Regions from separate parts of the Priestia sp. 179-F W1.4 NHS genome, predicted to be linked through region 2. Evidence: predicted binding sites of a transcription regulator. Region 2 holds the regulator's gene; the other holds the start of a gene.
The links. Region 2 encodes LexA, which represses DNA repair genes until DNA is damaged. Its sites were predicted from a motif close to CGAACATATGTTCG; they were not measured.
Positions count from the first base shown of each region.

Region 1: a site for LexA is predicted at 12,902-12,915, ahead of recA (recombinase RecA). Genes of this name have one in related genera too.

Region 1 covers NZ_JBIQFF010000002.1:35,782-52,045, reverse strand. Annotated here, with positions in the region: gene ACH0CI_RS10755 (PocR ligand-binding domain-containing protein) at 1-428, opposite strand, end outside; gene ACH0CI_RS10750 (glycerol dehydrogenase) at 740-1,873, shown strand; gene dhaK (dihydroxyacetone kinase subunit DhaK) at 1,875-3,638, shown strand; gene ACH0CI_RS10740 (hypothetical protein) at 4,056-4,289, opposite strand; gene ACH0CI_RS10735 (malate synthase) at 5,027-5,881, opposite strand; gene ACH0CI_RS10730 (isocitrate lyase/PEP mutase family protein) at 6,310-7,155, opposite strand; gene ACH0CI_RS10725 (DinB family protein) at 7,252-7,728, opposite strand; gene ACH0CI_RS10720 (DNA-3-methyladenine glycosylase family protein) at 7,889-8,800, shown strand; gene ACH0CI_RS10715 (HesA/MoeB/ThiF family protein) at 9,133-10,239, shown strand; gene ACH0CI_RS10710 (MFS transporter) at 10,260-11,495, shown strand; gene ACH0CI_RS10705 (DUF2269 family protein) at 11,763-12,197, opposite strand; gene ACH0CI_RS10700 (ASCH domain-containing protein) at 12,216-12,566, opposite strand; gene recA (recombinase RecA) at 13,079-14,125, shown strand; gene ACH0CI_RS10690 (DUF4397 domain-containing protein) at 15,057-15,866, shown strand; gene ACH0CI_RS10685 (class F sortase) at 15,835-16,264, shown strand, end outside.
Region 2 covers NZ_JBIQFF010000001.1:793,218-809,481, reverse strand. Annotated here, with positions in the region: gene ACH0CI_RS04105 (ABC transporter transmembrane domain-containing protein) at 1-616, opposite strand, end outside; gene ACH0CI_RS04100 (YneF family protein) at 707-919, opposite strand; gene sirA (sporulation inhibitor of replication protein SirA) at 1,010-1,450, opposite strand; gene tkt (transketolase) at 1,600-3,606, opposite strand; gene ACH0CI_RS04085 (DUF896 domain-containing protein) at 3,774-4,004, opposite strand; gene ACH0CI_RS04080 (YneB family resolvase-like protein) at 4,074-4,742, opposite strand; gene yneA (cell division suppressor protein YneA) at 4,796-5,125, opposite strand; gene lexA (transcriptional repressor LexA) at 5,272-5,889, shown strand; gene ACH0CI_RS04065 (magnesium transporter CorA family protein) at 6,101-7,546, shown strand; gene ACH0CI_RS04060 (hypothetical protein) at 7,614-7,748, opposite strand; gene ACH0CI_RS04055 (ArnT family glycosyltransferase) at 8,031-9,536, shown strand; gene ACH0CI_RS04050 (GtrA family protein) at 9,557-9,949, shown strand; gene ACH0CI_RS04045 (glycosyltransferase family 2 protein) at 9,946-10,923, shown strand; gene ACH0CI_RS04040 (cation diffusion facilitator family transporter) at 10,963-11,940, opposite strand; gene ACH0CI_RS04035 (APC family permease) at 12,050-13,876, opposite strand; cyclic di-AMP (ydaO/yuaA leader) riboswitch at 14,038-14,180, opposite strand; gene ACH0CI_RS04030 (N-acetylmuramoyl-L-alanine amidase) at 14,372-15,406, opposite strand; gene ACH0CI_RS04025 (hypothetical protein) at 15,563-15,712, shown strand.

The sequences.
Region 1 (16,264 bases), on a different contig from region 2:
TCATTATTATTTAACTTCTGTTCAAATCCCTTTGATGGAACAGTAAGCATTTGTTCCAATTGAGGATGTTTGTCACCATCCTCAATTTTTACTTCTCCCGCCATGATAGCGCCTACATATTTATCATCAATTATAATGGGAATGGCAATATCGACAATATTCCAGTGGCATAAATAGATATAAGGAGCATTGGTTCTAACTGCCTCTAATCCTCCCCGCGCATCGCACTTTTCACAAAGTTTTGCCGTATCAGGATTTTTACGCATAGTCTCACAAAATGGACGTACACCACTGTGTTGAGAAATGGGCACTCCTTTATAGTTAACCGTAACAATCGCTAATTTTGTAACAAGCGCAAGTGAATCTTGAAGATTTCGCCATTTCTTTAAATCTAGTATTTTATCTAAATTCATGTAAGTAGTTTTCAATGATGTTTAATCTCCCTTGCTTCTACTTCCCGTGTGGTAGTTTGTATTACCTACTTGAGAATACCTTTATTTTATTCCTGAGTTTGTAAAATAAAAGAGTGTTCAGCGATAAAGGTAACCTCTTTTCAACGTGAACTTAGTAGTATTTTCACCTGAAATAATGTCATAATAATACCATATTAAATGAAGAGAGCAAAAAAATACGATAAAAAGTTGTAAAAACTCGTCATTTAAGACTAATGTAATCTTACACAAAAGATAGTAAAATTTCGATTGTAAGGGATTACAAAGTTAATTAGGAGGTTTTATTTATGAGAAAAGCATTTATTAGTCCTTCAAAATACATTCAAGGTGAAGATGAAATTTTAAATTTAGGTTATTTTGTGAAAACATTTGGTACCTCTGCACTTTTAATAGCACATCCTGAAGATATTAAACGTGTACAAGGCAAATTAGATGCAACAGCAGAAAAATATGGTATTACATTTTTTGAAGGCGGATTCAATGGCGAGTGCTCCAGACCAGAAATTTCTAGATTGCAGGAAATAGCAAAAGAAAACAACTGTGATTGTACAATTGGTTTAGGTGGTGGTAAGGCAATTGATACGGCAAAATGTGTAGCAGAGGGAGAAGGGTTAATTATCGTCCCAACAATTGCTGCTACGGATGCACCTACAAGTCATTCCGCAGTTATCTACACACCAGAGGGTGCTTTTGATGATTACGCATACTTTAAGCAAAGCCCAAGTGTTGTATTAATTGATACAACAGTCATTGCTAATGCACCTACTAGATTCTTAGTATCTGGTATGGGGGATGCGTTATCCACTTATTTCGAAGCAAGAGCAACAGCACGTTCTTTCTCTAATGTAAATGCTGGATTACCTTGTGGAGTGCGTGAGGACGTATGTGCACCAGCAAAAGGTACAAATGCAGCGTTAGTTTTAGCAGAATATTGCTACAACACTCTATTAGAGGACGGGGTTAAAGCAAAAGCAGCAAGCGATCATAATGTTGTTACTCCGGCCTTAGAAAACATTATTGAAGCTAATATTTTATTATCAGGGTTAGGATTCGAAAGTGGTGGATTAGCTGGAGCACATGCCATTCATGATGGGCTTACTCTTTTAGAAAGTGCGCATCACTACTTCCACGGTGAAAAAGTAGCTTTTGGTACATTAGCACAATTGGCATTGGAAAATGCGCCAACTGAGGAAATAGAAGAAGTGTTAGATTTCTGTTTAGCAGTAGGACTCCCAGTTTGTCTTGCTGATATTGGAGTAGAACAAATTACACAAGAAGAGTTAATGGAAGTAGCTAACAAAGCTTGTATTCCAGAGGAATCTATTTATTCTATGCCATTCCCTGTTACTCCAGAGTCAGTAGCTGCAGCTATTCTTGCAGCAGATCAAATTGGAAATGATTATAAGAAGAGGTTAATATAAGATGAAAAAAATTATTAATAAACCAGAAAATGTCGTACTTGAGATGTGTAAAGGAATGGTTCTAGCACATCCGGAACTGAATTTAATTGAAAAATATAAAGTCATTAAAAAAGAGCAAATTAATAAAAATAAAGTAAGCATAATTAGCGGGGGCGGCAGTGGACATGAACCTGCTCACGCTGGATATGTCGGGAAGGGCATGTTAGATGCAGCAGTTTGTGGAGATGTATTTGCCTCACCTTCTCAAATACAGATTTATCAAGCCATTAAAGAAACAGCTAGCGATAAGGGAACTCTACTCGTGATTAAGAACTACAGTGGTGACATGATGAATTTCAAGAATGCGGCTTATCTAGCAGAAGAAGATGGAATTCAAGTGGATTATGTAAAAGTAGATGATGATATTGCTGTACAGGACAGCTTATATACAGTTGGAAGGCGTGGAGTGGCTGGTACTGTTCTTGTCCATAAAATAGCAGGTGCTGCAGCAGAACGCGGATATGATCTACCAAAAGTGAAAGAGGCAGCAGAAAATGCTATTGCGAATGTTAAAAGCATTGGTATTGGACTAACTTCTTGTACAGTTCCTGCTAAAGGAACTCCTACTTTTGAGATTGCAGAAGATGAGATGGAATTTGGCGTTGGCATTCATGGAGAACCTGGTATCCGTCGTGAAAAAATTATTTCAGCAGACGAACTTGCAGAGCGCATGGTAACGGCATTATTAAAAGAAATAGGGATAGAAGATGGAAAAGGAGAAGTGGCTGTCCTAATTAATGGATTTGGAAACACACCTCTTCAAGAACTGTATTTATTAAATCATTCTGTCATTCGTGAACTGTCACGTAGAAAAGTAACGATTGCAAGAACGTTTGTCGGAAACTATATGACAGCCATTGATATGGCCGGTGCTTCTATTTCAATTATGAAATTAGATGAAAACTTAAAGAGTCTTCTATCTGAAGAGTGCGATACTCCTGCGCTAAAACTTAAAGGTGAAGTACCAGCTGTCACTTATGATGAAATCATCGGTACCGCGGAGGCCCCGAAAGTGTCTTATGAGGTGCAAACCAACAAAGAATATTCCGTAGTAACGGAAAATCGATTGACGTTGAATAATATTATTTTTATGGTAGACCAAATGAGTGAATGTATTATTAGAAATGAAATACCGTTTTGTGAATTAGATTCCCATGCTGGTGACGGAGACTTTGGTATGAGTGTTGCTAAAGGGTTCAAACAGTTGAAAGCTGAATGGCACGAAATTCTAGAAAATAAATCAAATGATATTGGCAACTTCTTAGAGGCTTGTTCCATCGTTATCATGGAGCATTGTGGCGGGGCATCAGGGCCTATTTGGGGATCAGCATTTCGTGCGGCTGGAAAGAACACTGAATCTAAAACCGAACTGACTTTAACAGAATTTGCTGAAATGATCCAAGCGTCTGTAAAAGGAATTCAAGCAACAGGAGAACGTTCTTTTGGACGTGGAGCTGTTGTGGGAGATAAAACTTTAATTGATGCCTTAGTACCTTATGCAGATACGTTAACGTCAAGTGCTGCTGAAGGTGAAAGCTTGAAACATGCGCTTGTCAAAGCAGCAGAAGCTGCTGTTGAAGGAGCAAAATCAACTGAACAAATTGTTGCACGTATGGGGCGTGCTGGTACGGTTGGAGAAAGAAGCCTTGGTTATCCGGACGCAGGTGCACATGGCTTAGGCGTAATTTTTACTGAAGTAGCTCAAGTAATGCAAGAAAAACAGTAAAATTTGGTAGTATCTCCTCTAAATATAGTGTAAAGAAATTACTCTTTGAGAGTGAGGGTTACACTATATTTAGTGGGGATTTTTTGTGGTTCATTAAGGACGAGCTTTAACTGATTTAAACTGGAAGTGGTGAAAATATATCAACAAAGAAGTCAAATCGCGGATATCTAGCTCTAGTCTGTTGAAAGCATAGCTAAGAAAGTACAATAGCCATCCAAGATAGAATCTGTGGAACCCGGGGTACAGTTAAACTAAAAATAAGATACTATAGAGGAAATAAATACAGTTTGATGACTAGTTACTTCCTTTTATTTTATAGGGTGTTTTTAGTTGTTTTAGTCAGTGAACAGGGGGTACGAAATGATTGTACAAGTGTAGTACTCCAATTTTATATTGTTAGCTATTAGTAAGTACTAGTTAGAGAAAAACAATTCCAAGTATAAATAAACATATGGTAATAATGTTTATAACATTTTTAGCTTTGTCATCTTCTTTTATTGAAGTTACAAGTTCAAATATTATGACAAGAGTAAGTATAGACAAAGCTATCTGTAGATGTAAGTTAAATGCATATACAGATATTACAATTAGAGCATATATAATACCTAAAATTATATTTTTGTTATTCTTAGTTTTTTCATAATTACTCATTTAAAAACTCCTTATTTAAAAGTATTAGCTGTTCTTTGTTTTTTAAGGGAAGGTGTCAGTAACTAGGAGTAGGGTAAGGAAGATAATAGAAAAGGAAAAGCTATGTATAATATGATTTATATCTTCTTTGTCTGCTTTCTCTCAAATGGATAATTTTACAAAAGTTTAAAAAATGAATACCTCCTATAATTGCTGTAACTAGCGTGTTTAATAATATCAAATACTTCTTTCTAAGAATTGTAGCAAAAATAAAAAGCTCCCCCAGCACCATTTGTTTTAGAAAAACTTGATAAGCAATTTTATTTTTTAATACCCTTTCATCCTTGTTGGGTGAGTACATTGAAAGATGGGGTAGTCCTCATATCATATTCTGTAAAAAGTGTACTAAATATGACTGCCTATATTTCTGAAACAGTACGTTTTCATAAAGATATTCTGTCTAGCTCAACTGTATATTAAAATAAACGTACTAGCTTAATTTATTGCTTGTTGATATGTTGTTAGATATGTACCTGTTTAGAAAAAAATAAAATAACTTACTGATAGTCCTTATGTAGAGCAGAACAAGCAGATTCTTAATTATTAAGAGCCTGCTTGTTTTACTTTACACGTAGCAGTAGATTCTTTATTTACGCTTTTATTGGCAAACAGAGCCTGGCACTGTTCGTCATTAGCAATGGGTCAGAAAAGTGCGTCAGTCTTTTTTCATTCTTAATTAATTACCTGTGGGCTAACGTCTAAATACGCATTAATGCGCCATTAGGCTTTGGTAACTCTTGATCCGTTATCAAATTCATTTTGCAAAAATGTTCAAAAAATTGCTGTGCCTGCTCTCGTTCGTTTGAGTCACTTTTCAATGAAACTATATCAAGCAAAATTTGAGCCATCCATGAATTATCAAAATAACGGTATTTACCTGTATTCCACACCATTTTTGGGGAGTTCTTTTCGTTTATATAATATTTCCAGAAAAGCATCTGATTGGATTCTTGTTCTGTAAGTTGGAGTCTGTACGTTGAATGAGCAGGAATATATCCATCTTCGCAAAGCTTACCGATAAAATTTTCATTGACCATATAGACACCTAAGATGCGTCTGTCTTTTTCAGGCATACTGGAATCTATTGCTGTTAACAAGACAGCGCTATTTTGATGTAGGCGGGTGGGTTTGGTTGGCTTCCCCTTGTAATTACCACTTTTTATTACGCCTGAAAAAACCGTCCACTCTGAAAAAGAACTATTCTGTTCTTCTGTGTCGCACCAAAAAACCATTTGTGATTCGGGATGAAGTTTATGGTTTTTCATAAGTTTTTCATGTCCCCAGCGAAGTTCCTGATTTTTTCGCTGTAATTTTTTTTCTTCTTCCTTCTTCCATTCTTCCTCTTTTCGTTCCGTTTCCTTTTCTTCTAAAATTTTTTCCAGGGAATGAGCAACACTTTTATCATGCAGTTTTAGGTGCTTTCCAAATACATCGGGGAAAACAAATTTTTTGTTTTCTGATGCGAAATTTATTTCAATACTAGAATCATTATATTTAACTATAGTACCTGTTCCAAAATGCTTGTGTGTAACTTTCTTATCGATTAGATTCATCATTCTAGGCCTCCTTGTAGAATAAAAACGCGGTTACTACTTAGATAGTAAATTAATAATTTTATTCAACTAACTTACCTTTTGAGTTAACACAATTATTTTAATTTTATTTAAAAAAGAAAAAGCAACCTCAGTCTTTAATGGCATTCGAGTGAGGTTGCTTTTTGAGATAACTCTATAACTTTAGATAAATGATAACATATTTATACGATAACGACTATCTTTTCCATGACGAGCACATGTATAAAAGGGGAGCTTTTTATACATCATATCTTCAATCACCTGAAAGAAAATAGTTGTTATATCAACGATCTATAAAACGTTTTATGGTAACTGTTTAAATATAGTTCAAACAGCAAAAGAACTACTGTATATTTCAGTAGTCCTACCAGTTCTATAAAGGCAAGCTAAATTAAATTTGATAAATTCTATTCAGGAGTCCCAATTAGTTCTGTTATCGCATCATAACTCATATTATCATTCATTAATCGTTGAAAATTATTATCACAAAGGATATCTTCAGTAATTCTTTGTAATAATGTAGCAGTTGCTCTAAAAGGGGCGGATCCAGTACTTATTCTTTCAATACCAACTTGGGATAATGTATTAATAGAAGGCAAGTTTGGCCCAGACAAAAGATTAATGGGACAAGATAGTTCTTGTCGAACTTTTTTAATGGATTCCATGTCATATAGTCCAGGAATAAAAATACAATCTGCTCCAGCCTTTTGATATGCTTTTCCCCTATTGATGGCTTCTTGAAGTCTTAGATCCGGATCTCCTGTATTTAACCAATACAAATCAGTACGCGCATTAATAAATAATGGGGCTTTTAGCGATTTGGATAGTAATCTAATTTCAGATATTTTTTCTACTTGCAACGAAACATCTAAAATAGGACTATCTAAATCTCCCGTCCCATCTTCTAGGTTTATACCAATTCCTCCTGCTAAAATAATTTGTCTTGTATTATCTACCACTTCATTAGTAGACCTTCCATAGCCAGACTCTAGGTCTACACTGACAGGAATATTGACGGAATTAATAATTCTCTTAACAGCTCCTAACATTTGTTCAAAAGGGATTTTTTCACCATCATTATATCCTAAAGACATTGCTATGCCAGCACTGGTTGTTGCAATAGCTGGAAACCCATTTTTCTCAAAAATTTTAGCACTGATAACATCCCAAGCATTAGGCAATACAAAAGTATAGGGTCTTTTGTGAAGTTGTTGAAACGTCTGAAATTTAAGTAACTGCTTTTCATTATTCACAATGGTTCTTCCCCCTTTAAGTAAACAACTTTATGGCTTTGTATGAGCGTTCTTTAGAGCAGAGAAAAATAAAACAACGGGAGATTAATCAGAAACTTAATCCCATATTATAGGACGTTTAACTTTTGCAGTTCTTAAATAATCTAAAAGTTGTCCTGTATGTACTGATTCATGATAAGCAACTCGTAACAACATATCTCCTAACTCTCGAATATATCCCATCTCCGATCGGTCTATCTTTATCTCTGTTAGCTGCTTTTCATTAAGGATGCCTAAAAACTCTATAAATTTTTCCCTATATGGTTGAGCAAACTTTAATGCTTCTTCAACAGAACTAAATGTTACTGCCTTATAAGGATTATGCTCCTCTGTTAGAGAAAGGTTAAGGGGTTTTTCTAACATTTGATGATAGAGGTATTCTCCTTCAAGAACATGATGTATCATCTCCCTACATGACATTGCTTCTGGATCAGGGCGCCAGTCTAATCTATCTTGAGGTATTGACATCCATACTTTTATACTTCGACGTCTCACTTCTTCAAAGTTTAGTAAAATAAAACTCATCGCATCCATTTTCGCTCACTCCTTTAGTTTTACTATAAATATAACATATCCAAAGTCTTACAATGAAAAATATGGATGGTTTTATAAATATTATCTGTTTATTTAGATTAATCATTAATTTTTCAAGAAAGCCTGTTAATATAGATTTATTAAAAATTAGGAGGAAGTTATGAGACAAAAAATAATTAGAATTAATAAACCAAGCATATATAATTTTGATTTAATTTTAAGGTACATAAAAAACTCGCCCTCTTTTGTAATCGAGAAGGTTATTGAAAACACATATTATAGAGCTTTTATAATAGGGGGAAGAACGTACCTAGTACTAGTTAGGGACGAAGGAATCGATAGTAAGTACTTGGAAGTTAAAGTTATTGGTGAAGAAGTTAAGAATAATCAGGTTCAACTAGTAAAGGAGAAAATTATCACAATATTTTGTCTGGAACAAGATATAAACAAAGCTCAAAAGTCTATAGCTAATGAATCTAAGATAGGAAAATTAATAAAAATGTACGAAGGGTTTAGACCTGTTTTATTAGGAAGTGTCTACGAATCCATCATATGGGCAATCATCGGTCAACAAATTAGTGCAAAAGTTGCTCATAGGATTAAAAAGAGTTTGTTAGAAAAAACAGGAGCTAAAATAATAATTAATAACTGTGAATATTATACAGATTTATGCCCCCACAAGGTGATGAAGTTAAATATAAACCAACTTCGTGACTTAAAGCTAAGTCAAAGGAAAGCTGAATATATTCATGAAATAACTAAAGCCATTATAGATGAAGAGCTAGACTTAAGTTGCTTATATTTATTAGATCGTGAAGGGGGTTGTAGCTATTTAATGAAACATAGAGGTATAGGAAAATGGACGGCAGAGTCAATACTAATGAGAGGTATAGGACGTCAAGACATTCTACCCGCAGGAGATTTAATTATACGTAAAGTAGTAGGAGAGATTTATGAGTATAACGAATTATTAACAGAATCACAAGTTAGAAAAATATCTACTCAATGGAAAACTGCGGAAACCTGGATTACTCATCTATGCTGGTTTTACATGCAAGAAAAAATATTATAAATGGAATATTTGTCGGTTTAAAATAAACGAAAAAAAGTATAATTTACCTGTTTTTGTTTGAATATTATAAAAATTGGATTTAATTGTTGAAAATGCCTTTTTAATGCAATATTATAAATATATCTTTTAAGAAATGGAGGTGTTAGTTATGAAGGTAAAAGTTAAGAAAACAACTAATAAAGCTGCGGTATTAAACGGTATTCCAGGCTAAAACGTTATCATTATGTGAACTACTTACTTATTGTTTAAACTTCAAGTCTGTAAATATAGGGAACTATCATATGATAGTTCCCTATTTCAATAATTAAGAGAAATGGAGTGAAATGTAGAAAATGAAACCTAAGTTCAAAGAGACAATCCCTGTATTTTTTATAAATGATGAAATCCATATTGGTGAAGAAGATGGAGTAGCAGGAGTTATTGAAGATCCCAGTGGAAGTATTAAGTATTTAATTTCTCTTATTAACGGAAAAAATTCTATAGAAGAAATAATACATTTAGTCCAAGAAAAGTATCCAAACATAAAAGAAAATGAGGTATTGGAAGGGATAAAGGCATTAGATACAGAGAAATATTTAGAAGATAATTCTTTGAATCCTCAATCTATAGGAGATTATGAACTCGAAAGATACAAAGCAAACCTTAATTACTTTTCGCTTTTTACGTCTTTAGAGGACAATAAGTACAATGTGCAAGAAACTATCATAAATACAAAGGTTGCTTTGCTCGGAATCGGAGGTTTAGGTAGTCAAATACTATATCATCTATCTGCATTAGGTTTTCATAACATTAATGCATTGGATTTTGATACTTTGGAATTAAGCAATTTTAATAGACAGTTGTTATATTCTGAAAAAGATATTAATAAGTTAAAAACGGAATTAGCAAAGGAAAGAATATCGCGTTTTAATCCTAATGTTAATTTAAACGTTACTAATAAGCGTATAGAATGTGCTGAAGATGTAATGGCACATATTGAAGGTAGTGATTATGTAATTTGTGTAGCCGATAAACCAACCCTTCATATACAGGACTGGGTAAATGAAGCAGTAGTGAAGTTAGGAAAGCCGTTAGTTTCAGGTGGAGTCCTAAACACAAGGGGCAGATTTTATTCTATGTTACCAGGAAAAACTGGGTGTGTAGAGTGTCATAAACAAACCATAATTGAAAGTGATGTTATAGTTAATAAGCAACTTGACAGTATGCATCAGATAAATTTTCAACGAAATAATGCTGCGATTAGTCCTAATGTAGCTATGTTGGCTGGTGCTATTGTAAATGAATTTTTAGGGTTGGTAACAGGTATTCAAACTCCAACATCATTAGGGAAAATGATGGAATTAAATTTCCTTACATATCAAACTTACCCTATTTCAGAGTGGAATAAGAAAGAGGATTGTCCAGTTTGCCATTCCGCACCTGTAACAGCAGGTAAATAATTATGATGGGGGGGTAAATGTTGAAATCTTATGAAGTACTAAAGAACAGAGATTTTTTATGCTTATTTTTAAGTGCCACAACAAGTAAGTTGGGCACGTCTTTTTTTCAAATCGCACTGCCTTTATTAGTATATGATTTGACTAAATCACCAAGTTTAATGGCATTAACATTTGTTTTAGAAATTACGCCTCAAGTATTGTTTAGTTTGTTAGGCGGAGCCTTAGCTGATCGTATAAGTAAGAAATACATTTTATTAATAGGTGATATTTTATCAGCCATTTTAATTATTATCATACCTCTCGCAGCTTTAATAAACGTGTTAGATATATGGATTGTATATGTGGTAGCTTTTTTAATATCAGCTGTGAGTGCATTTTATCATCCAAGTTTTGAATCAGTCATACCAGAAATTTTAGAAGGTGAAAATTTAATACAGGGTAACTCTTTATTCAAGTTATCAGAGACAATTACAACCTTTGCAGGCCCTTCAATAGCAGGCATTTTAATTGCTTTGGTTGGAACTCATAACTTATTATATTTTAATTTTTTTACGTATTTTCTTTCTGGAATATTCATTGGCTTAATAACTAAGAAATATAAAAGCCAGAATCCAGTTAATAGTTCTATAATGAATTCAATAGCTGAAGGAGTTAAATACGTTATAAATACTAAAAAGATTTTGATAGGGACTATTCTCATATTCTTAATCAATGTGGGTTATGGTGCTATGGAAGCTTTATTTATGTTTCATCTAAAGGATAATTTACATTTATCGGCACAGTATATTGGTTTAATATTTTCCCTACAAACCTTAGGGTCATTTGTAGCAATTTATGCTGCAAATAAACTAAATAAATTACCACGGGGAAATATAATTATCTATTGTGGTGTAATAATAGGTTTAGGTCAAACTATCCTTACTTTTTCAAACACTGCAGTTATTTTGTTAATAGTCTGTAGAATTGTAATTGTCGGTTCGGTAACATTATTAGCAATTAATTGGTTTACCCTTAGACAAGAGATTGTGCCATCAGCCTTATTGGGAAGAGTAATTAGCTCAACTCGTATGTTAGCTTTTTTGGCTTTACCGATTAGTGGAATGCTAGCAGGTGTTGCAGCTGAATATATTAGCGTCTCTTTAATTTTTATTTCAGCAGGCATCCTAACGATTGTGGCGTCTTTAATCGGCATTAAGACCTCTCTATTTGAGACCCAACAGTCTATAGATCAACCTATTAATAGTAGCAACAAGTAGATAATTACTTGGGTTGACTTGAAACATATTGATATTTAGTGTATTCTTCTATAAGAACTTCATACTTGGAGTTTAAACAATAAGTAAGAACCCCTTTAACATATGGTTAATAGGGGTTTTTAATTTTTAATCCAAATGTGCATCTGATATACAAGCAAAAATCTTTTTTCATACCGAAAATACGAGTTATGTTAAGTAAAACGTAAAGTATTTGATGAAAATAATCAGTTTAACTATTTACTCTTAGTGATGACAAATGGATGGGTGTCACCAAAAAGTTGGCTTACCGACCATAAACCAAAGCATAGTCATTAATAGAATGATATAAATCCAAATAGATCTCTCTAGTTTAGTTGCCAGTTCTTTTTTATTTTGTCCTTCCTCCTTGTACTTTCGAAGTGTTGGTGAAAAAGCACGGGCCAGAAAGAACAAGGAGCAAAAAAGGAAAATCAGTGTCATTATAATCCACGGCGTAGTCCACGTCCATGGGCCACACATAACGAGGAGTATCCCTGTGATAACAAGAACATGGCCCGTATGTTTTGCGAGCCTAACAACAGATTGAAATGTGATCAAATAGGCATTCATTTCTTGTTCTCTTGAACTATGTAGTTTTTTAACAATTGGTAAGAGAATAAAAAAAGGACCAATCGATAAAATGACACTAGAAACATGAATATATACTAATATACGGTACAACAAATCCATTTCTTTTACCTATCAATCGTTAACTAATCTGAACTCATGCACCCATACCCTCATTTGCGGAAGCCAAGGCATCCCAGGATGATAAGACAAAATAGATTGTTTATATTCCTCTACTGTAGCATAGCCTTCCTGGCGAGCATTTTCATCTGTTAATTCACCTAGTGATTGAGAATAAACTCGTTCAACTACAAATTTTTGATCTTCTAAAACCATTATCTCTCCTACATCAGCATATCTTCCATTTCGGCGAGTTGCTGTTTTGCTGCCTTTAATTACTTTATTTACATCATCCGGCATTGTTACAAGTCGATCGATTGTACATGTTTTTGGTGGCAATTCATTTTGTGCTTCATGGTTACTCATTAAAAAAACTCCTTTCATTTCTTGACTCGTATTTAATGTATCATATTTTTAACGACGAATTACATTTGAATTTATTAGGTGGAAATTTTCTCTAATAAATCTATTATAATTTATCCCTTTTCTTATTCGATAGTCCAAGTACATAACATAATGTATATAAGAGGATGAATTATTTTTTGAGCGTATAATAAGGGTTATTTTATAAATTGAAGTTTCAATAACTGTAAGTATTAAAGGTATAAACCTACTTTTTACAAAAAAGATATTTCTTTGGCTGGTTTGTACAAAACTTTCTCCTTTACAACTAGATGCGTTTATTGTATGATTACACAACAGGAACATTTGTTCGATATTAAGGGTTTAGAGATAAATAAAGGAACAACAGAATAAACCAAGACAGTTAAACACAAAATTTTCTCGCACGGAGCAAAAAAATTTGAGCCAATCCTTATTATTTATCCATATACATTGTCGTTTACTGTAAACGTACTAACAATCGGAGGTTTTAAATTATGAATGATAAACAAGCAGCACTAGATATGGCTCTAAAACAAATTGAAAAACAATTCGGTACAGGATCAATTATTAAGATGGGGGAAGGCACACATACAAAAGTTGAGGCATCTAGCTCAGGCTCACTAGCTTTAGATATCGCTCTTGGAATTAATGGTTATCCAAAAGGAAGAATCATGGAAGTGTACGGACCCGAAAGCTCAGGTAAAACAACAGTTTCCTTACATGCGATTGCAGAAGTACAAAAAAATGGAGGTCGAGCTGCCTTTATTGATGCTGAACACGCACTTGATCCAGTTTACGCAAGAAAACTAGGTGTAGATATTGATGAGTTACTGTTATCTCAACCAGATACTGGTGAGCAGGCACTTGAAATTGCTGAAGCATTAGTTAGAAGTGGTGCTGTAGATATTATTGTTGTTGACTCAGTAGCAGCATTAGTTCCGCAAAAAGAAATTGAAGGGGAAATGGGAGATTCTCACGTAGGTCTACAAGCTCGTTTGATGTCTCAAGCACTTCGTAAACTATCTGGAGCAATTAATAAGTCTAAAACCATTGCTATCTTCATCAATCAAATCAGGGAGAAGGTAGGCGTTATGTTTGGAAATCCGGAAACAACGCCAGGTGGAAGAGCACTAAAATTCTATTCTTCCGTTCGTCTTGAGGTTCGCCGCGCTGAACAACTTAAACTGGGAAATGACATAGTTGGTAACAAAACAAGAATTAAAGTAGTCAAAAATAAGATGGCACCTCCTTTCCGCATTGCTGAAGTAGATATTATGTATGGAGAAGGTATCTCAAGAGAAGGAGAAATCTTAGATATTGGTTCTGAAGTAGATATTGTTCAAAAGTCTGGATCTTGGTTTTCATATAATGGAGAACGTTTAGGACAGGGAAGAGAAAACGCTAAGGTTTTCTTAAAAGAAAACCCTGAAATCAGAGAAGAAATTAGAAAAAACATTATTGATTTTAAATATGGTAATACTGACAACGATAATGATAATGATAATGATAATGATAGCGATAGTGAAAACGAAAGCCAATAAAAACATACAATGCCTTTCCCAGCAACTTCAAGTCCATTCATTTCATTAGAAGCATAAAAAGTTAAAAATAACCTAAATGATAAAGTAATACAGAAACTAAGAGAGAACTTATTCTTTTATCAATAACTATACTTACTACACATATTAAAGCGGAAATCATTCCACTTCCTAGACAATTATTAAGAATTAAAGACCCCTTAATCATATACTTTTTATGCATAGGCCAGTCCTTTAAAAGATAATTGTGAATCCTACTAAAAAGCTACCTTGCTTGCTGAGGTAGCTTTTTAAATTCACTTTTTATACTGTTGAGATAGTTAGATTATTTATTAGAGGTTAGCTCAAAAGAAACAAACAATGAAGTACCTTGGGTGGATATATCTAACCCCATGAAGAATTGTCAGGAAGACCTTATTGAACCAGTAAGAATTAAAGGGATAGACATCAGTTCTCCTCAATAGAGAGCTTAGGAAAAATTGATAGCAGGACAGTGTATAGATATTGAGTTTCAATATAATTATTACTGATAATCATCCTTACCTCAACTGCTTTTTCATCTGACACATCTGCGGTGATAAGTAACACTTCTGCGTTTGGTGCAACTTCTAACACTTTATTTTTTGTTTCTTGTAATGAAGAAGCGTTTAAATCAACGAGTGAAAGTTTTGCTCAGCATCTTAAGCAGTTCTCTTAATACATGTAAGTCTTCTCATTTACATGTATTGAGAAAAAAAGAGTTTAGAAATATGATTCAACAAATCGATTCAAATGTGTGAAGACCTATTAGCAAGATAAACATCTTCGCTTCTCTCAAACACCTGAAAACTTCTTCAGCATATTCACAGCATCTAAACTGTATACATTTTGTATTAGTTTTGTTTATATTTAGTTGAGGGCAAACGTCCCGAAAAAAAAGAAGAGGAGTGGGAAAATGAAAAAAATCTTTTCAGTAATGGCGGCAATGGTTTTATTATTGGCATTTGGGGCTGGTGTTTCTGCGGCTGGCAATGATGCAATGGTCAGAATCGTTCATGCTTCTCCAGATGCTCCGGCGGTTGATGTTGTAGTTGACGGTAAAACAATTGTTGAAGGTGCTGAATTTAAAGCTGCCACAGACTACATGATGCTCCCTGCAGGAGAGCACAAGGTTGAAATTTTTGCAGCCGGAACAGTTGCTGACGGCAAACCGGTCATCTCGTCTGATTTAACAGTTGAAGCCGGCAAGGCCTATACGGTAGCAGCCATCAACAAACTTGACTCTCTTGAACTTAAAGTTCTGAACGATGATCTAAATGTAACAGAAGGAAAATCAAAAGTGCGTGTTGCACACTTTTCACCTGATGCACCTGCAGTTGATGTAGCAGTTAAAGGAGGAGATGTCCTATTTCCTGGAGCAGAATTTAAAGGTGTAACTGAATATTCAGAAGTGGATCCTGGATCCTACGATCTTGAAGTAAGAGGTGCTGGAACAAAAGATGTTGTTCTTGACCTTTCGGATACAGAATTAAAAGCCAATATGTCTTACACTGTAATTGCAGTGGGGCTTGCAGGTGGAGAACCTGCTCTTGAAGCACTTGTTCTTGCTGATCCGGCAATGATGCCTTCTGAAATGCCAAAAACAGGAATGGGCGGAACATCTGAAGATCAAACAAACAGCTATCTACCAATAGCAGCAGTATCAATCCTGGGATTAGGTGCTCTGATGGTATATGGAATCAAGAAAAAAGCAAGCAGTCATTAAAACGGCTGCCCTGTTGCTGCTATTAGCAGGGTGTTCCCAATCTGGTGAAGATTCGGCATCTAAAGTGAAAGACACTCGGATAGAAAATGTTTCTGCGGTCTCGGATTCATCGGGGACGGCAGCTGTAAAGCCAAAACCCTATAAGCACGGTGAAACAAAAGGAATTGAACCGAGCCGAATCAGCATCCCGTCTCTAGGCATACGTGCTGATGTTGAATCCGTAGGCCTTACTTCTAAGGGTACAATGGAACTCCCCTCAGATGACAAGCTGACAGCATGGTATAAGAATGGAGCTCTTCCAGGCGAACAGGGAAATGCTGTCATCGCTGGACACGTTGACAATAAGACAGGACCAGCAGTATTTTTTGATTTAAAAAATATAAAGGTCGGAGAGGAAA
Region 2 (16,264 bases):
CGCTAATGCTTTCTTGAACCTTATCATTTAAAGTAGAAAATGCTGCTTGTGCGTGATGAAACCGCGCATGAAGCAATGTACCATAGTAACTTGTTAAAACGGCCATAAGCGGCATAGGAATAAGGCAAATAAGCGTTAATTTCCAGCTGATTGTTAGGGCCATTGTGCATAGAACAAGCCCTCCTGTGACAATGGAATCCACGAGCGTCAAAACGCCCGAACCTGCAGTTTGTTGAATAGCTTGAATATCATTCGTTGCATGGGCCATCAAATCCCCAATTCGCCGCCGCTGATAAAAGGCCTGATTCATCCTTGTAAAATGAGTGTAGAGGGTATTTCTCAGCTGCTTGGCTAGTTTAACAGATGAACCAAATATCATAATACGCCATATGTATCTTGTGCAATAGGCCACAACAGCAGCTCCTAGCAAAATGCCAACCATCTGCATTAAGCGCTTTCCATTCAGCGTCCCTTCTTTAATGCCATCTACCGTTAAACCAATAATTTTAGGCGGGAGAAGTTCTAATGCTGCCACAATAATGAGCAGCGCTATCCCCGTTATGTAAGACTTTTTTTCCTGTTTGAAAAACCACCATAACTCTCGAAAAATTTTCATCGTATCCCCCTAGCCCCACAACCATTTTCTTATCTCTATCATAAAACAAAAGACACCCTTCTGAATAGAGAGTGTCTGTCCAATTAACCATTATTTAATTTGGCCGTTCATTGCTTTCATCATTTGGTTAATTTTTTTCTGCGATGGTTTCATGCCCATTTGCATCATCATCATTTTTAACATTTGTTCATTAATTGGTGGATTTTTCTTCAGATAGCTCATCATATACTTACGAGCAATGAAAAATCCTAGCGCTATCCCAACAATTAATGCTAGAACACCAACTAGAATATACATTCCCATGGTATTACTTCCTCCTTCGTGTTGTCTAACTTACAGTGTACTAGACCATACGCTATTATACAATATTTCCGTTCCAATTTCCTTAAATAATTACACAAATTTTCTTGTTTTCACAGGCCTCAGCCAGCCGTATTCATCCGTTCCATAATTCACTGCTAAAAAACAAGGATCTAGCTTGCGTAATACTTCAAAAAAAGCTGTCTCAGCATCAACATTGCCATCTCCTTCAATTGTTATACAGCGATTCGTTAATTTTATAGATGCTCGACTTTTTTTATGAGGATATTCCAGCACAAACGTCTCTTGATGAGTAAAAAAATGAGGATAATGAGAAAACGCCTGAAGTAATTCTCGTTGAATAAATGAATTGGGCAGTTGGCGAGTAATGTAATGAACTTGTTTTTGTAAATGCGTTTCCTGCAAGTGACGTTTCATTTTATATTCAATCAGCAGCTGATAAATGAGCTTTTCTCTTCGAAAATAGGATGATGCAACTTCTTCCTCCATTAAATATACTTCATACGTTCTCACGATTCATCCTCCCTTTCGGCTCGTTCTTTTTTGTACCATTATACCGAATGGTGTACGCAATGCTTGTCTATCGATGAAAAAATTTCTTTGTTTTTTTGTCGAAAAAAAAGAGCAGACCATAGGAGTCTGCTCTTTCTTGTAAAAAAGAATTATGCATTAAGCAAGCTTTTCACTTTTGCTACTACATTTTCAACTGTAAAACCAAATTCTTTCATGATTGTTTCACCAGGAGCAGATGCACCGAAGTGATTAATACCAAGAACTTGTCCCTCGTCTCCAACATAGCGTTCCCAGCCAAGTGTAGAAGCCATTTCAATACCTAAACGTTTTTTCACTGATTTAGGGATAACACTTTCTTTGTACTCAGCAGATTGCTCTTCGAAACGATCCCATGCAGGCATACTTACTACAGATACATCAATGCCTTCTGCAGCTAATGCTTTTTGTGCTTCTACTGCTAGGCTTACTTCAGAGCCTGTTGCAAGTATTAATGCATCCGCTTGGTCTTTACCAGCTTTAGATACAACGTACGCGCCTTTAGACACGCCTTCGTATGCATTTTCTTTTGTACCTTCAAGCGTTGGCAAGTTTTGACGAGTCAATACAAGCGCCGTTGGGCGGTCAGTTGATTCTAATGCTAAGCGCCATGCAGCAGCTGTTTCATTTGCATCTGCAGGACGAACCACTGAAAGACCTGGCATTGCACGAAGTGATGGCAATTGTTCAATTGGCTCATGTGTTGGGCCATCTTCTCCAACTGCGATACTGTCATGTGTGAAGACATATGTTACAGGAAGCTTCATTAAAGCTGCTAAGCGAATTGCTGGGCGAAGATAATCAGAGAATACAAAGAATGTTCCTCCGAATACTTTTACACCGCCGTGTAGAGCCATACCGTTTAATGCAGCTCCCATTGCAAATTCACGTACACCGAACCAAATATTACGTCCGCTGTAATCAGCTGCAGTGAAGTCTTCTGAACCTTTAATCATTGTTTTATTTGACCCAGCTAAGTCAGCTGAACCGCCGAAGAATTGAGGTACAGCTTGTGCTACTGCGTTTAATACTTCTCCAGAAGAAGCACGGCTAGCTAAGCTTGAACCCGTTTCGTATGCTGGAAGCGTTTCTTCCCAGCCTTCAGGTAACTTTCCTTCTACTGCTAGTTCAAATTGACGACCTAGTTCAGGATATTTTTCTTTATACTGTGCAAATACATCGTTCCATTCGTTTTCTTTCTTTTGGCCATCTTCAGCAATTGTAGCTTTGAAGTGAGCATACACTTCTTCTGGCACATAGAAATCTTCTTCAAATGTCCATGCATAAGCTTCCTTTGTTAATTTTGTTTCATCGGAACCTAATGGAGAACCGTGCACGCCAGAAGTACCCGCGTGGTTTGGAGAACCAAATCCGATTGTTGTTTTTACTTCAATTAGCGTTGGGCGTGTTAAATCGCCTTTTGCTTCTTCAATTGCGTTTGCAATCGCTGTCAAGTCATTGCCGTCTTCAACGCGAATTACTTGCCATCCGTAAGCCTTGAAACGATCTTCTACGTTCTCAGAGAACGAGCGATCTAAATCTCCGTCTAAAGAAATATCATTTGAATCGTATAAAACAACTAAGCGTCCTAATTTTAAGTGTGCCGCTAATGAAGCTGCTTCAGCAGATACACCTTCCATTAAGTCTCCGTCACCACAAATACCATACGTAAAGTGGTCTACAATTTCTAAACCTTCTTTGTTGTATGTTTCAGCTAAATGACGTTCTGCCATTGCTTTACCAACAGCCATTGCAATACCTTGTCCTAGTGGACCAGTTGTTGCATCAACACCTGCTGTATGACCGAACTCTGGATGACCTGGTGTTTTGCTTCCCCATTGACGGAAGTTTTTAAGGTCTTCAATTGATAAGTCATATCCAGCTAAATGAAGCAAGCTGTATAATAGTGCCGATCCGTGTCCTGCTGATAATACAAAGCGGTCACGGTTGAACCAGTTTGGATTCTTTGGATTGATGTTCATAAATTTTGTCCACAATGTATATGCCATTGGAGCAGCTCCCATTGGCATACCTGGGTGACCTGAATTTGCTTTCTCAATCGCATCGATTGATAAAGTACGAATTGTTGCAATCGAAAGATCTTCAATACGTTGTGTCATACTCTTCATCCCTTTCAAAACTATGTACATATGTTATCATACTAATGATTTGCTTATTTGTACAATACTTGAACCAAAAAAATTTCCACTTTTACAGTTTTTGTGTGCCTTATTAAAAATATACAAAAAACTAGAGGGAACTCTCCCTCTAGTTTTACTAGAACGTCTTAGTGAAGACGCTTCTTTTTGCTCTCTTTTAACTTCTTAGGCGTAACATCTTTACCTTCCTCGTCCACAACTTTAATCGTATGAAGGTGGTTTGTCATAGATTGTCGGAAAACTTTTAAATATTCCTGACGTAGCTCTTGCTGTTCTTTCGCTTCAGATTCTGTCAGACCTTCAGCCTTTGCCTTTTTTGAAAGAGCATTAATACGAGCAAGTTTATCTTTTGATAGCATATAAAACCTATCTCCTTATAATCAATAATTAAAATTACCGAACCGTTCCGGCAACATGTAGTCATCTTACTAAATCTCTTTCGTTTTATCAAGAGATTGAGCACTCTCTTGATACTCTTGATAGCGACGATGTACCGTTGCTTTTGAAATATTATAACCAAAACCTTTTAGCGTAACTGAAATTTCAGCAAAGGTTAAGCCGTTATGACGAAGGCGGACAATTTCTTCAATCGGCGCTTCTTTTTTTTCTCTTCCTGAGTTAACTCCTTGATTTTTTAAATTTTGCTGCGGACGATAACCGTTTTCTACGGCTCTTTTCATTCCTCTTTTAATTTTAGCATTATGTAATTTCCGCTGATGCTCTTCCACTAAGCTAATAATATCTAACACCATCGAATCAGATTCTGAAAGCTGAAGCTGACCTTGATGACTAATCGTATAAATCGTAGCATTTTCTTTATGAAAAGCATGAAGAAGCGCAATTCGGGCATTTCCTCTGCCTAATCGCGTTTCGTCTTGAATGAGCAGCACAGATATTTTTTCTTCTTTCATTGTATGAAGAACATCCAATATACCCTCTCTGTCTACGTCATATCCGCTTGCTTTTTCCATTACGACTTTTTTTACGTTTAGATGGTGAAGATCAGCAAGCTTTTTTAATTCTTCTTGCTGGCGCTGTAAAGATGTTTCTTGGGTTTTTTTATCCGTACTTACACGGCAATAAATAATGGCGTCCACTTTTATCACGACCTTTTCGGCTTCTAACAATATTCAGGAACGGCCGTTACACACTACTGTTCAATTGCCACTTGATTATGTAACTCTTTTTTTAAAACAGGAATATATAATTTATCTCCAGGAGATAAAGACTGGGCAGTGTCTGAGTTTAGATCATTGACGTCTTCAACCCATTTGACAAATTCATTGGTGGTCAAATGATGGTGATTATGATACTTGTTGGACAAGTCCCAAAGTGTATCTCCTTTTGTAATAGTAACCGTTGAATATTTGTCTAAATCTACTTTATCCGCTCCTAAAACCAGCGTCAATACATATGTAAGTGCAGCAATAACTGCAAAAAAAATAGCGTAATGTTTCATAGAATGTAAGAATTGGTGCATATTATGATCCCCCTATCAGAATATATGTTCTTATTTTATTGAGAACATTTGTTTCTGTCAATGGAATTCTTCGAACTTATGTTTGTATATTGACACATCACGTGGTATAATTCACCTAAAGAATAGCTAAAATCGAGGTGAAAAATATGAAGCTATCAAAACGTCAACAAGACATACTAGATTTTATTAAGCACGAAGTAAAATTAAAAGGTTATCCGCCTTCTGTTCGTGAGATTGGGGAAGCGGTGGGATTAGCCTCTAGCTCCACTGTACACGGGCATTTAGCTCGTTTAGAAAGCAAAGGGTTAATTCGCAGAGATCCAACAAAACCAAGAGCAATCGAAGTTCTTCAACTAGACGAAGTAAACATCCCTAAAAGCAATGTCATTAATGTTCCTGTTATCGGTAAAGTAACAGCGGGTCTTCCTATAACAGCCGTTGAAAATGTGGAAGAATATTTCCCTCTTCCAGATAAATTCGTTTCTCCAGATGATCATGTGTTTATGCTTGAAATTATGGGAGAAAGTATGATTGAAGCAGGTATTCTAGATGGCGATATGGTAATCGTACGTCAGCAGCAAACTGCTAATAACGGAGATATTGTGGTCGCTATGACCGAGGACAACGAAGCAACGGTAAAACGTTTCTTCAAAGAAGAAAATTTCGTTCGTTTACAGCCTGAAAATTCAACGATGGCGCCTATTATTCTTCGCCACGTAACGATTTTAGGAAAAGTCACTGGTGTATATCGCACGATTCACTAATCACACACTGTATGTAAAACCAACTAATCATGATGTTAGTTGGTTTTTTTTACGTTTGTTTTCTAAAAAAATTGGCATATTATAAATAATACGTCGAATCATTACAGGCAGGTAGAGCGGTTTTTATAAAGCCTGTTTTACCTTTTACTTTCTGTCTGCATTTTTTCAACTCTCAAAAAAAATACAACCGACTATAAGAAGGATGTAGTTTATGACCAATACACCAAGGAAAACAGAACCATTTCAAACTATTATGCCTACCAAAGCAATGAACATGTTTCTTTTTCCTTTTTCCTTTGATCGAAAAAATAAAGAGCAGCTTGTTCATGCACTAGAAGCAAATATGTTTGAGTTTTTTTCCATTCAAAACAAACATGTAGAAAAAGAATACTACGGAGAACAGTATTACGTATCTCATGATAGCTTGGATCAATATTTTCTTCCTTACATTGAATGTATTCTATTTCCTGATTCGTGCGAAAAAGAAGGCTTGCTTCGATTTTCAAAAAAAATAGACCATACCGTTACGCTACAAACTTCCTCCACCACCGTGTCTAGCAACGTGCTGTCTGTGGATGTTTTTTTATGTCCTTTTGAAATTGGCGTCATGACCATTCGCACTGAGATGAGTCATAATCATTACACCTATGATGACATTTTAGAATTCATGAATCATTTTCGTGTATTAGAACCGAAGCTTGCTGAAGAGCATGGATCCACCATTACCTATGAACATCATCGCTATAGCAAAGTACAGGATTACATTTTTTCACAGCTCGCGCCATTTTTGAACGAACACATCAAAAAAGAAGCGACGCGTGAACAGCACGTCGGGAGTCTTCCTTATTTTATCGATGAACGGATGTTTGTATTAAGTTATGTAACGGTAAATCAAGAGCAAGAAATTAACTCCACAACTTTATTTCGTACTGGGCAGCTAAATAGCTATACGCCTGACGGGAAACCGTTTATCTCTGCACACAACCATGAGTATATTAAAACGTATAATACCAAACACGTGTATTCCAGATGGGCTCCTGAAACCTATTACGTTATAACAGACCATGTGTTTTCGTGTATTTCTAAATCGACAGACTCTAAAACGGATCAGCTTTTGATGAATCATCTATTTGGCCAACATTACTATAATTTATTTTTGCATTTTTTCTATAAAATCGTGTTGCTAAAACTATCCTATGAGTATTCTCAGCTCACGTTTCATAAAAATTCAGAGGGCATCGAGCGACTAATTCGCTCTATTACTGTATTTTCAGGTAAATATTTATTTTTAGAAATTAGCTCTCGCACGGAAGGTCAAGAGTTTTCTGAGCTCTTTAAAAAAATCTTCCACATCAATTCTCTTTATCAAGAAGTCAAAGAAACCCTTGGTACTTTGTATCAAAATCAAGAGAAAATCGCGGCCAAGCGTCACAATTACTTATTATTAATTTTAACGATTTATACCGTTCTTTCCGGTATTTACGGAATGAATTTAGTTATTAGCGAGCTAAAGGGAAACATCAATTGGGATAGTATGAAGCAGTTTTCTATCTTTGAATATATCGCTTTAATAGTAGCTTTATCAGGAATTCTGATCAGCATTAGTCTCGGAGTGAGTTCCCTATGGAATTTATTAAAAGATCGATTTAAAACATAAAAGCTGTTCGCATCAGAAAATACATTATAAAAAAGAAGAGATTGAGACATAACTAAATCAAGCAAGTCTAAAGGGAAACAAATAGAATAAATAAGCTAGCAGGGATTGCTTGTGACACCTCTGTTGATTTCCGTGCAAAACTTCGCTTTCCGCGGGATTCTTCGTCTTGCCCTCCAATCAACTGCTGGAAAGAACTAAACAAATGAAACCTACGTGCACCATAAAAAACGAACCCCCAATCAAACATGATGATTAATGGTTCGTTTTTCGCTTCGACTAAAATCCTTTTTTCCCAACCTCTTTTATCTATTACTAAATCACTGCCTACTCCACTGAACCTTTTATTACACGTTGTGCCGCTGTTGTAATTTCAGAACAATCTAACATTATACTCTATAAGAAAAATATATACAAAATAATAAAATATGGTATCATAGGGTAGGAATTTTGTACCTTATCTTTGAAATAATTTGCAGGAGGTAATATGCTTAACTCATTTTTATCCAAAAGCCTGATTCTTTTATGTGTCATGATTCTTACATGGTCTCTATGGGGCAGTTATAGTGCGATGACAAATTCATTGGACTTAAAAGGCTTGGCTTTAAGTAATTCATTTATTATTGAAGGAATATGTATCACTTTCCTTGTCATTTTTCTAATAGCTATTGCAAGTAGATACATGAACAAAACTGTTTTTTTTATTTTACTGATTGTTTTGACCTTAGGTGTTCGATTAGCATGGATGCTTTCTGTTCAAACACCTGTAAAATCTGACTTTCTTGTCATGTTAGATGCCGCACGTAATATCGCAAAAGGAAATTATGAATTTAACCAAAGCATTTATTTCACTACATGGGTATATCAGCTAGGCTTTTCATTCTATGAATCTATTGTTATTCGCTGTTTTGGAGATAGCATTTTCACATTAAAATTGTTAAATATTTTTTATTCTACTGGAACCGTTATTTTTATTTATCTAATTGGCGCTAAAGTATTTAACGAACTTGCTGGGAGAATGGCAGCTTTCCTATATGCGTTCTACATTCCGAACATTCTCTACAGCTCAGTGTTAACCAATCAGCATTTAGCTACTTTTTTATTTTATGCAGCTTTTTACCTTATTATAAAAAGATTTGCTCATAACAAGTTTAGCTGGCTTTATATTGGTCTTCTATTGTCGTTAGGAAATTTAATGCGCCCTCTGGGACCCATTATTATCGTTGCTGTTTTCATTTATTTCATCTTGCAAATTCTTCAACCTTACATTAAAGCGAAGGATGCTGCTGAGTTAAAAACTCGTCGAAAGAAAATAGGAAAAAACCTCGTAGGCGTACTGGCTACTTTTTTTATTGCAAATGCGCTGATCAACTACTCTTTTGTAGCGAGCGGTATTTCTAAATATCCTTTAAGTAACAGAGATCCTTTATGGAAATTCGTTATTGGCTTTAATTATGAAACAAGCGGTTCTTATTCTTCAGAGGATGCTAGTCGTTTTATGGGTATGCCAATTGGAGAAAAACGAGCTGAAGCAGAAAAAGAAGTAATTAAAGAGCGTGTAGCAGATAAAGAGCAACTTTTAGATCTCTTTCACATTAAATTCCTGAATATGTGGGGAGGAACGGATGCATCTACATTTTGGAGTATTTCATTAACTCCTCAAGAAGATGTACCTTTTAATAAAGAGAAATTAATTAGTGCTGCTCAAATTTATGAAAGAATCATTTACGTTTCAACTACTATTATTTCCATTATTGGACTTATATGTTTATTCCTGAAAAAGCAGGATAAATATCCGTATACACTGTTTTTATTACTAATCATAGGATACGTTCTTATTCACTTGCTTATTGAAATTCAAACTCGCTATCGATTCTTTATTTTTCCAAGCTTTATGCTGCTCGAAGGGTTTGGTATTTCAGTGATTCTATCTTATTTACTAGTACGGTTTACTAAAAATAAGCCACAGGCAAAATGTGAAGAGATAAATTAAATGGAAGGGATTATGCAACCGTGATAAAATTCCTGAAATTCGGATTCGTAGGTATAATGAATACCCTGCTCACTATTATCAGTTACTTAGCACTCATTCATTTTGATATGAATTATATATTGGCTAACGTACTATCCTATTTCATTGGCGTCATAAACAGCTACTATTGGAACAAATCGTGGGTGTTTCAAGCAACTGTACATAAATGGATGTTAGCTCAATTTTTCATCGTAAACCTTATTACTTTAGCAATTAATACATCTTGCTTATTCCTTCTTGTACACTATACACCTGCTAATCCGATAATTGGACAACTGTTGTCTACTTGTATAGGAATGTTTTTTAATTTTTTTCTTAATAAAATATGGACGTTTAAGCACACAAACAATCACTCGATAGGAGGTAAAGCATGAAAGAACTAATTTCAATCGTGGTACCTATGTATTTTGAAGAAGAAGTAGCTAATGAATGCTATAATCGCTTGCTTTCCGTCATGCATGAAAATCACATTAACTATGAATTCATTTTCGTCAATGACGGCAGTACAGACCGAACAATTGAAATCTTAAAGGACGTAGCAGCTATGGATTCTAACGTAAAAATTATTGATTTTGCCCGTAATTTCGGGCACCAAACTGCCGTCACAGCAGGTATTGACTATGCTCAAGGTGATGCTATCGTAATTATTGATGCTGACTTACAGGATCCGCCTGAAATGATTCCTGAATTAATTGCTAAATGGCAGCAAGGCTATGAAATTGTATACGCAAAGCGCAAGAAGCGAAGCGGAGAGACCTTTTTTAAATTGACAACGGCTAAGTATTTTTATCGCTTTTTAAATTATATGTCTGATATTGAAATCCCAAAAGACACGGGAGATTTTCGTATTATCGACCGAAAAGTTGCGGACGTATTCAAAAAAATGACTGAACGCAATCGTTTCGTAAGAGGAATGATGTCTTGGATCGGCTTCAGGCAAACATATGTAGAATATGAGCGCGATGAGCGTTTTGCTGGTGAAACAAAATATCCTTTAAAAAAGATGATCAAGTTTGCTTCAGATGGAATTATTGGGTTTTCAACGAAACCTTTACGTTTAGTAATGGTTATTGGCTTGTTATCAGTTTTTGTATCACTTCTCGTTTTAAGTTATTCGATTGTTGTTTGGCTGATAGGTGAAAATATTCAGCCTGGCTGGACTTCGATTATGGTAGCTATCACTTTCTTTAGCGGTATTCAGCTACTTGGTTTAGGTCTAGTGGGACAATACATCGCAAGAATTTACGATGAAAGTAAAAATAGACCTATTTACGTTGTACGTGAAACTATTAACTTTTCTGCGGCTTCAACAGATTCTCAAAACGTGCGTGAAAAAGTATATAGCTAAAAAAACAAGGAAGAAAACAACTGTTTTCTTCCTTGTTTTTTATTCTTTTTGAAGCTGTAAATCGCTTGGCACCCAGTCAGGAATTCCATCATCTTCATCAAATTCAATAATGACATCCGTTATTCCTTTTTCCTGTAAAATACGATTTTCGAGACGATCTTTAATATCATCCGCTTCTGCTACTGTTAAAGAAGGATCAATTTCTACTTTTAATTCAACGTGAAGCTCTTCTCCTTCTTTCATCACCATTAACGTTTGAATATCACGCACTTGTACATCTTGCATAACAATGGCGCCAATTTTCATTTCCATTTCTTTATCTGCTTCACCAAGCGCTCCAGCAGCGTTATCTAAAAATACTCGTCCTACTACAAAAAACATCATAAGACCAATTAGCATAGAAGCAATTCCTTCAGCTTGATGAAAAGGCGTAAACCGCGAAATAAAAACGGCAATTAAAGCCAATACGCCTCCTCCAGTGGCTACCAGATCTTCCATAAAAACAAGCTTAGTTGCTGGCTTTGCTTTCTTTAGATGAACAAAGCTTTGCGTAAAAACATTGACCTCTGCAGTATTCATTCCGACATCGTGCAAAATTTCTTTCATTGCCTTAAAGAGGACAAACATCTCAAGTAATACCGAGATGCCAAGTACTGCAATATTTAAAATAAAGCCTGAAGACTTCGTCGGATGAAGAATATGATGATACCCTTCTTTAATCGTTTCAAATGCCATAATTCCTACTACAAGAACCGCCCCTAATAAAACGAGATTAACCAATCGTCCAAATCCGTTTGGAAATCGTTTGGTCGGAGCTTTTTTGCTTAATGCTGAACCTATAAAAACAAAGAACTGATTTGCTGCGTCTCCTAAGCTGTGCATCGTTTCAGCAAACATCGCTACATTTCCCGTTAAAGCAAAAGCAATCCCTTTAATAATGGATATAATGGTATTAACTATAGCGGCCATCATGGCCGATTTATTTCCTTTTCGCAATAACTTAATTAATTCACTCATGCAATCCCTCCGTTTGTGCCTTTGATGAGATTCAATTATGGTTAGTGTATGTGAATTTAAAAATTAAAAACCTCCAACATATAAGTTGGAGGTTTTTAGTCATGTTTCATTATTTTTTAAAACGATAAGGTACCGTTGTAACGATTACGTTTTTACGGTAAAGCAAATGTGCTTTTAACAGCAGACTGGACTGATTATGAAGGATGTTTTGCCAGCTTTTTTTCGTGATGAACTGCGGAATAACAACCGTAATAGCCATATTATTTTCCCGGGCTTTTTCTTCAGCCATATCGATGAATCGAAACAGCGGACGCACAAGACTGCGGTATTGAGAGTGAAACGTAACAATACGAATATCAGGCTGCCACTTTTCCCACTTCTCTTCCATTCTCTTTTCGCTTTCTCGGTCAAAAGCAACGTGCACCGCAATAACGGTATCACCAATCGTTCTTGCATAGTTCAATGAATTTTCCACTACCTTTGTCATTCCTGCTACAGGAACAATGACCACACTTCCTTCAAGCTTTCCAATCTTTTCTCCTTGCTTAATACGAAGCTGCTCTCCTACCGCTTCATAATGCGTATGAATGCGATGAAAAATATAAACGATAACCGGTAAGAAAACAAGCACGGACCATACTTGTGAAAACTTCGTTGTAAACAAAATGATTAGCACCGTTAAGGTAATGAGGGCACCAATTAAGTTAATGGTTAGCTTTCCTTGCCAGCCGGCCGGCTTTTCTCTAAGCCATTTGACAATCATGCCTGTTTGAGAAAGCGTAAATGGAATAAACACTCCAACTGCATAAAGAGGAATTAATTGTTCCGTCGCTCCTTTAAAAGCGACAAGTAAGACAATAGAAGCAATTCCCAGAGTCACAATTCCATTTGAATAGCCTAGTCGATCGCCGCGAATTTGAAACATTCTTGGCATGTATTTATCAGACGATAAGTTTACGGCAAGCAAAGGGAAAGCTGAAAAACCTGTATTCGCCGCTAGTACTAAAATCAGAGCTGTGGTACCTTGAATAAAATAATAAAATCCATTTCGTCCAAATACACTCGATGCAATTTGTGATACAACCGTTTCATCTGCTTTTGGAGAAATGCCAAGCCAATAAGCTAAAAACGTGATGCCAGAAAATAAAACGGCTAAAATACCGCCCATCAGCATTAATGTATGAACAGCATTTTTTGCACCTGGATCTTTAAAGTTAGGCACTGCATTCGAAATAGCTTCGACACCAGTCAATGCCGAACAGCCTGATGAAAAAGCTTTTAATAATAAAAACAAACTAATACCTGGCACTACGGTACCGAGAGATGTATGAAGCTCAGGTGAAACTTGACCTGTCACTATTTTGAAGAAGCCCACCGCTATTAGCAAAATAAGAGCAATCACAAATAAATAAACCGGATAAGCTAAGACAGAAGCGGATTCTGTTACACCTCGTAAATTTAAAACCGTAATAAAAATCACCAGCAAACACGCAATTACTACGTTATAGTGATGCAGCGTTGGAAAAGCCGAAGTTAAAGCATCGGTTCCTGCTGAAACACTCACGGCAACTGTTAAAATATAATCTACTAACAGTGATCCCCCAGCGATAAGTCCAGGATTTTCTCCTAAATTGGTTTTCGAAACAATATAAGCTCCTCCGCCTTGCGGATACGCATAAATAATTTGACGATATGAAAGAATTAAAGCCGTCAGCAGCACCAATACCCCAATCGCAATTGGAATCGAATACCAATAGGCAAGCACACCCACTGTTGCAAGGACAATCAAAATCTGTTCTGTTCCATAAGCCACTGAAGATAAGGCATCTGATGATAAAATAGCCAGCGCTTTAAGCTTACTAAGCTTTTGATCGCCTAACTCTTTTGTTTTGAGCGGCTTTCCAATCAATAATCTCTTGAGAACTGAATAGTTCACGTAATTTCCCTCCGATGATTGCTTAGCTAGTATTCACTGTTCGTTGCTAAGCTCCGTTACAAGTTCATGAATAAGTGATATTATCCCTAAAAAATACCTTTTTATGTTAAAAAAGCGCACAAAAAAACACTAAGGGTTCTCAGCGTTTTTACACAGCTTAAACCTCCTCTCCAAAACGCTTATGGGGTTAGCTGTCGGATTCGGGCTATGAGAGTAGCCCTACCTTTTAAAAAAAGGATTCACCCCAAGTGACAATGCACAAATTTGGGTCCCCCACTTCTGACGAATTAAGCGATAACAGGTCAATATAATTTTCGGTTAAAGAGTATGATCGATAACATGTTTCTTTCATAACTATCCTTTGTTCTTAGATAATATACTCCCGTACAAATGGTTTGTAAAGCATTATTTTACGTAAACGGTAAAATAGTGCTTAAGGCGCTTTTAAGGGGAAAACAAAAGGCCTTCTGCCTGCTTACAGAAGACCTGCTTTCTTTAACTTTTTGCTTTTAAAACGGCTGCTAGCTTGTTTTTCGTTTGAGGACCATAAATGCCATCTACATCATAAGGAAAATACACAAGCTGAAAACGTCTGACTGCATCTTTCGTTTGTACTCCATATATTCCGTCTACTGACCCTACTTTAAAATTAACCGCGTTTAATGCTCTTTGAATCTGTTTCACTGCTTCTCCAGAATCGCCTTGTTTTAAAATTCCATTGGGAAGTGGATATTGTTCAGAAGGTGGTGTTGGAGTAGGTGTTGGTGAAGTTCCTGAAGGAATAACAATTGTTTTTCCAACCTGTAGTGTTAAAGGATCAGAAAGCCCTGTATTTGCTTCTTGAAGCGCTTGTACTGTTATGCCGTACTTCTGTGCAATACTGTACAGCGTATCTCCTTGCTTAATTGTATACGTTTTTTCACCTGGTTCAGAAGGTGATGGATTTGGTGTTGGTGTTGGATTTGGGTTTGGAACTGCACGACGAGGTAAATTTAAATATACGGCAATTCCTTTTGCATACGATTCACCCATGCTTTTTAAAAAAGCTTCATTTTGAAGAAGTGCTGCATCGGCGCTCCTATCAATAAAAGCTATTTCAGTTAGTACTGCAGGCATATTTGTTAAGCGAAGCACCGCATAATTGGCCGATTTTCGTCCACGATTCGGATGATTATACGACAGCAGCGTTGGCTGTACTTGCCCGTGCACAATCGATTGAAACGTTTTACTAGCATTGCTAGCGCTTCTATAAACATAATCTTCGTATCCTGTTCCTCCACCGGCATTTACGTGAATAGACATAAATGCATCTGCTCCCCACGAATTAGCTTGAGAAGCGCGCTGAGATAACGATAAAAAAGTATCTGTGGTACGGGTGGTTTTAATCGTAAAGTCACTGTAAGTGCTATTTAAATAGCTTATTAAATATTGTTGAATTTTTAACACTAAGTTTTTTTCATACAGTCCATTCGCTCCAACTGCTCCTGCATCTGCCCCACCATGCCCTGCATCAAGATAGATTTTTTTCATATTACTTGTCCCTCCTTATTGCTAACATATGCATGAGGGAAAAAAGTGCTACGTATACTAGCCTACTTAGTGAAAAATTACTAAAAAAGGAGATTGAGACATAACGAAATCACTTCAACCTAAAAACGAACAAATGGGATAAATGCGCTAGTATGGATGGCTCGTTACATCGCTGGTGAATTCCGTGCAAGGCTTCGCTTTCCGCGGGAGGCTGGTGAGCCTCCTCGTCGCGTGCGCTACTGCGGAGTCTCACCTATTCCGCTTTTCCCGCATGAGTCCCTCCAATCAACTGCTAGAAGCAACTAAATAGATGAAATCTACGTTCATCCTACCAATAAAAAAATCCACACAATTCATCGTGCGGTTCCCTCCCCCTAACATACTTTTGGTCCAAATTCTATTCTGGTTGATTAAAGTATAGATCAGGAGGGTCTATTATTTATAACGTTAGGACCTATTTAAAAAGCAGAACGCCTACAACAATGAGAATAATCCAAATTGGAATGCTTATCAATATCCCTATCACTAAACCTTTAAAGAAATTTCCTTCTTTCATTTTTATTACATTCCTCTCCAACAGTATTTTCTAACGATACTATGATTGGCTGAAAACTCTCTGAAGTTATACTGAAATACAGTGCAGAGTGAACACATAAACAATCTCACTATCTGTTATACACTACTTTTACATATAGATTCAATGAGACAAAAAGCTTATCCTTTTTGATTCATGTAAACAAATTCTTTCTTGTATGTAACAAAACAATAAAAAAGCTCCCTGTAAATTATACGACAGGCAGCTTTTTTATAAACAAGCTATATTATTCAATTTACGTATGCAGAATATTATTTATTCAT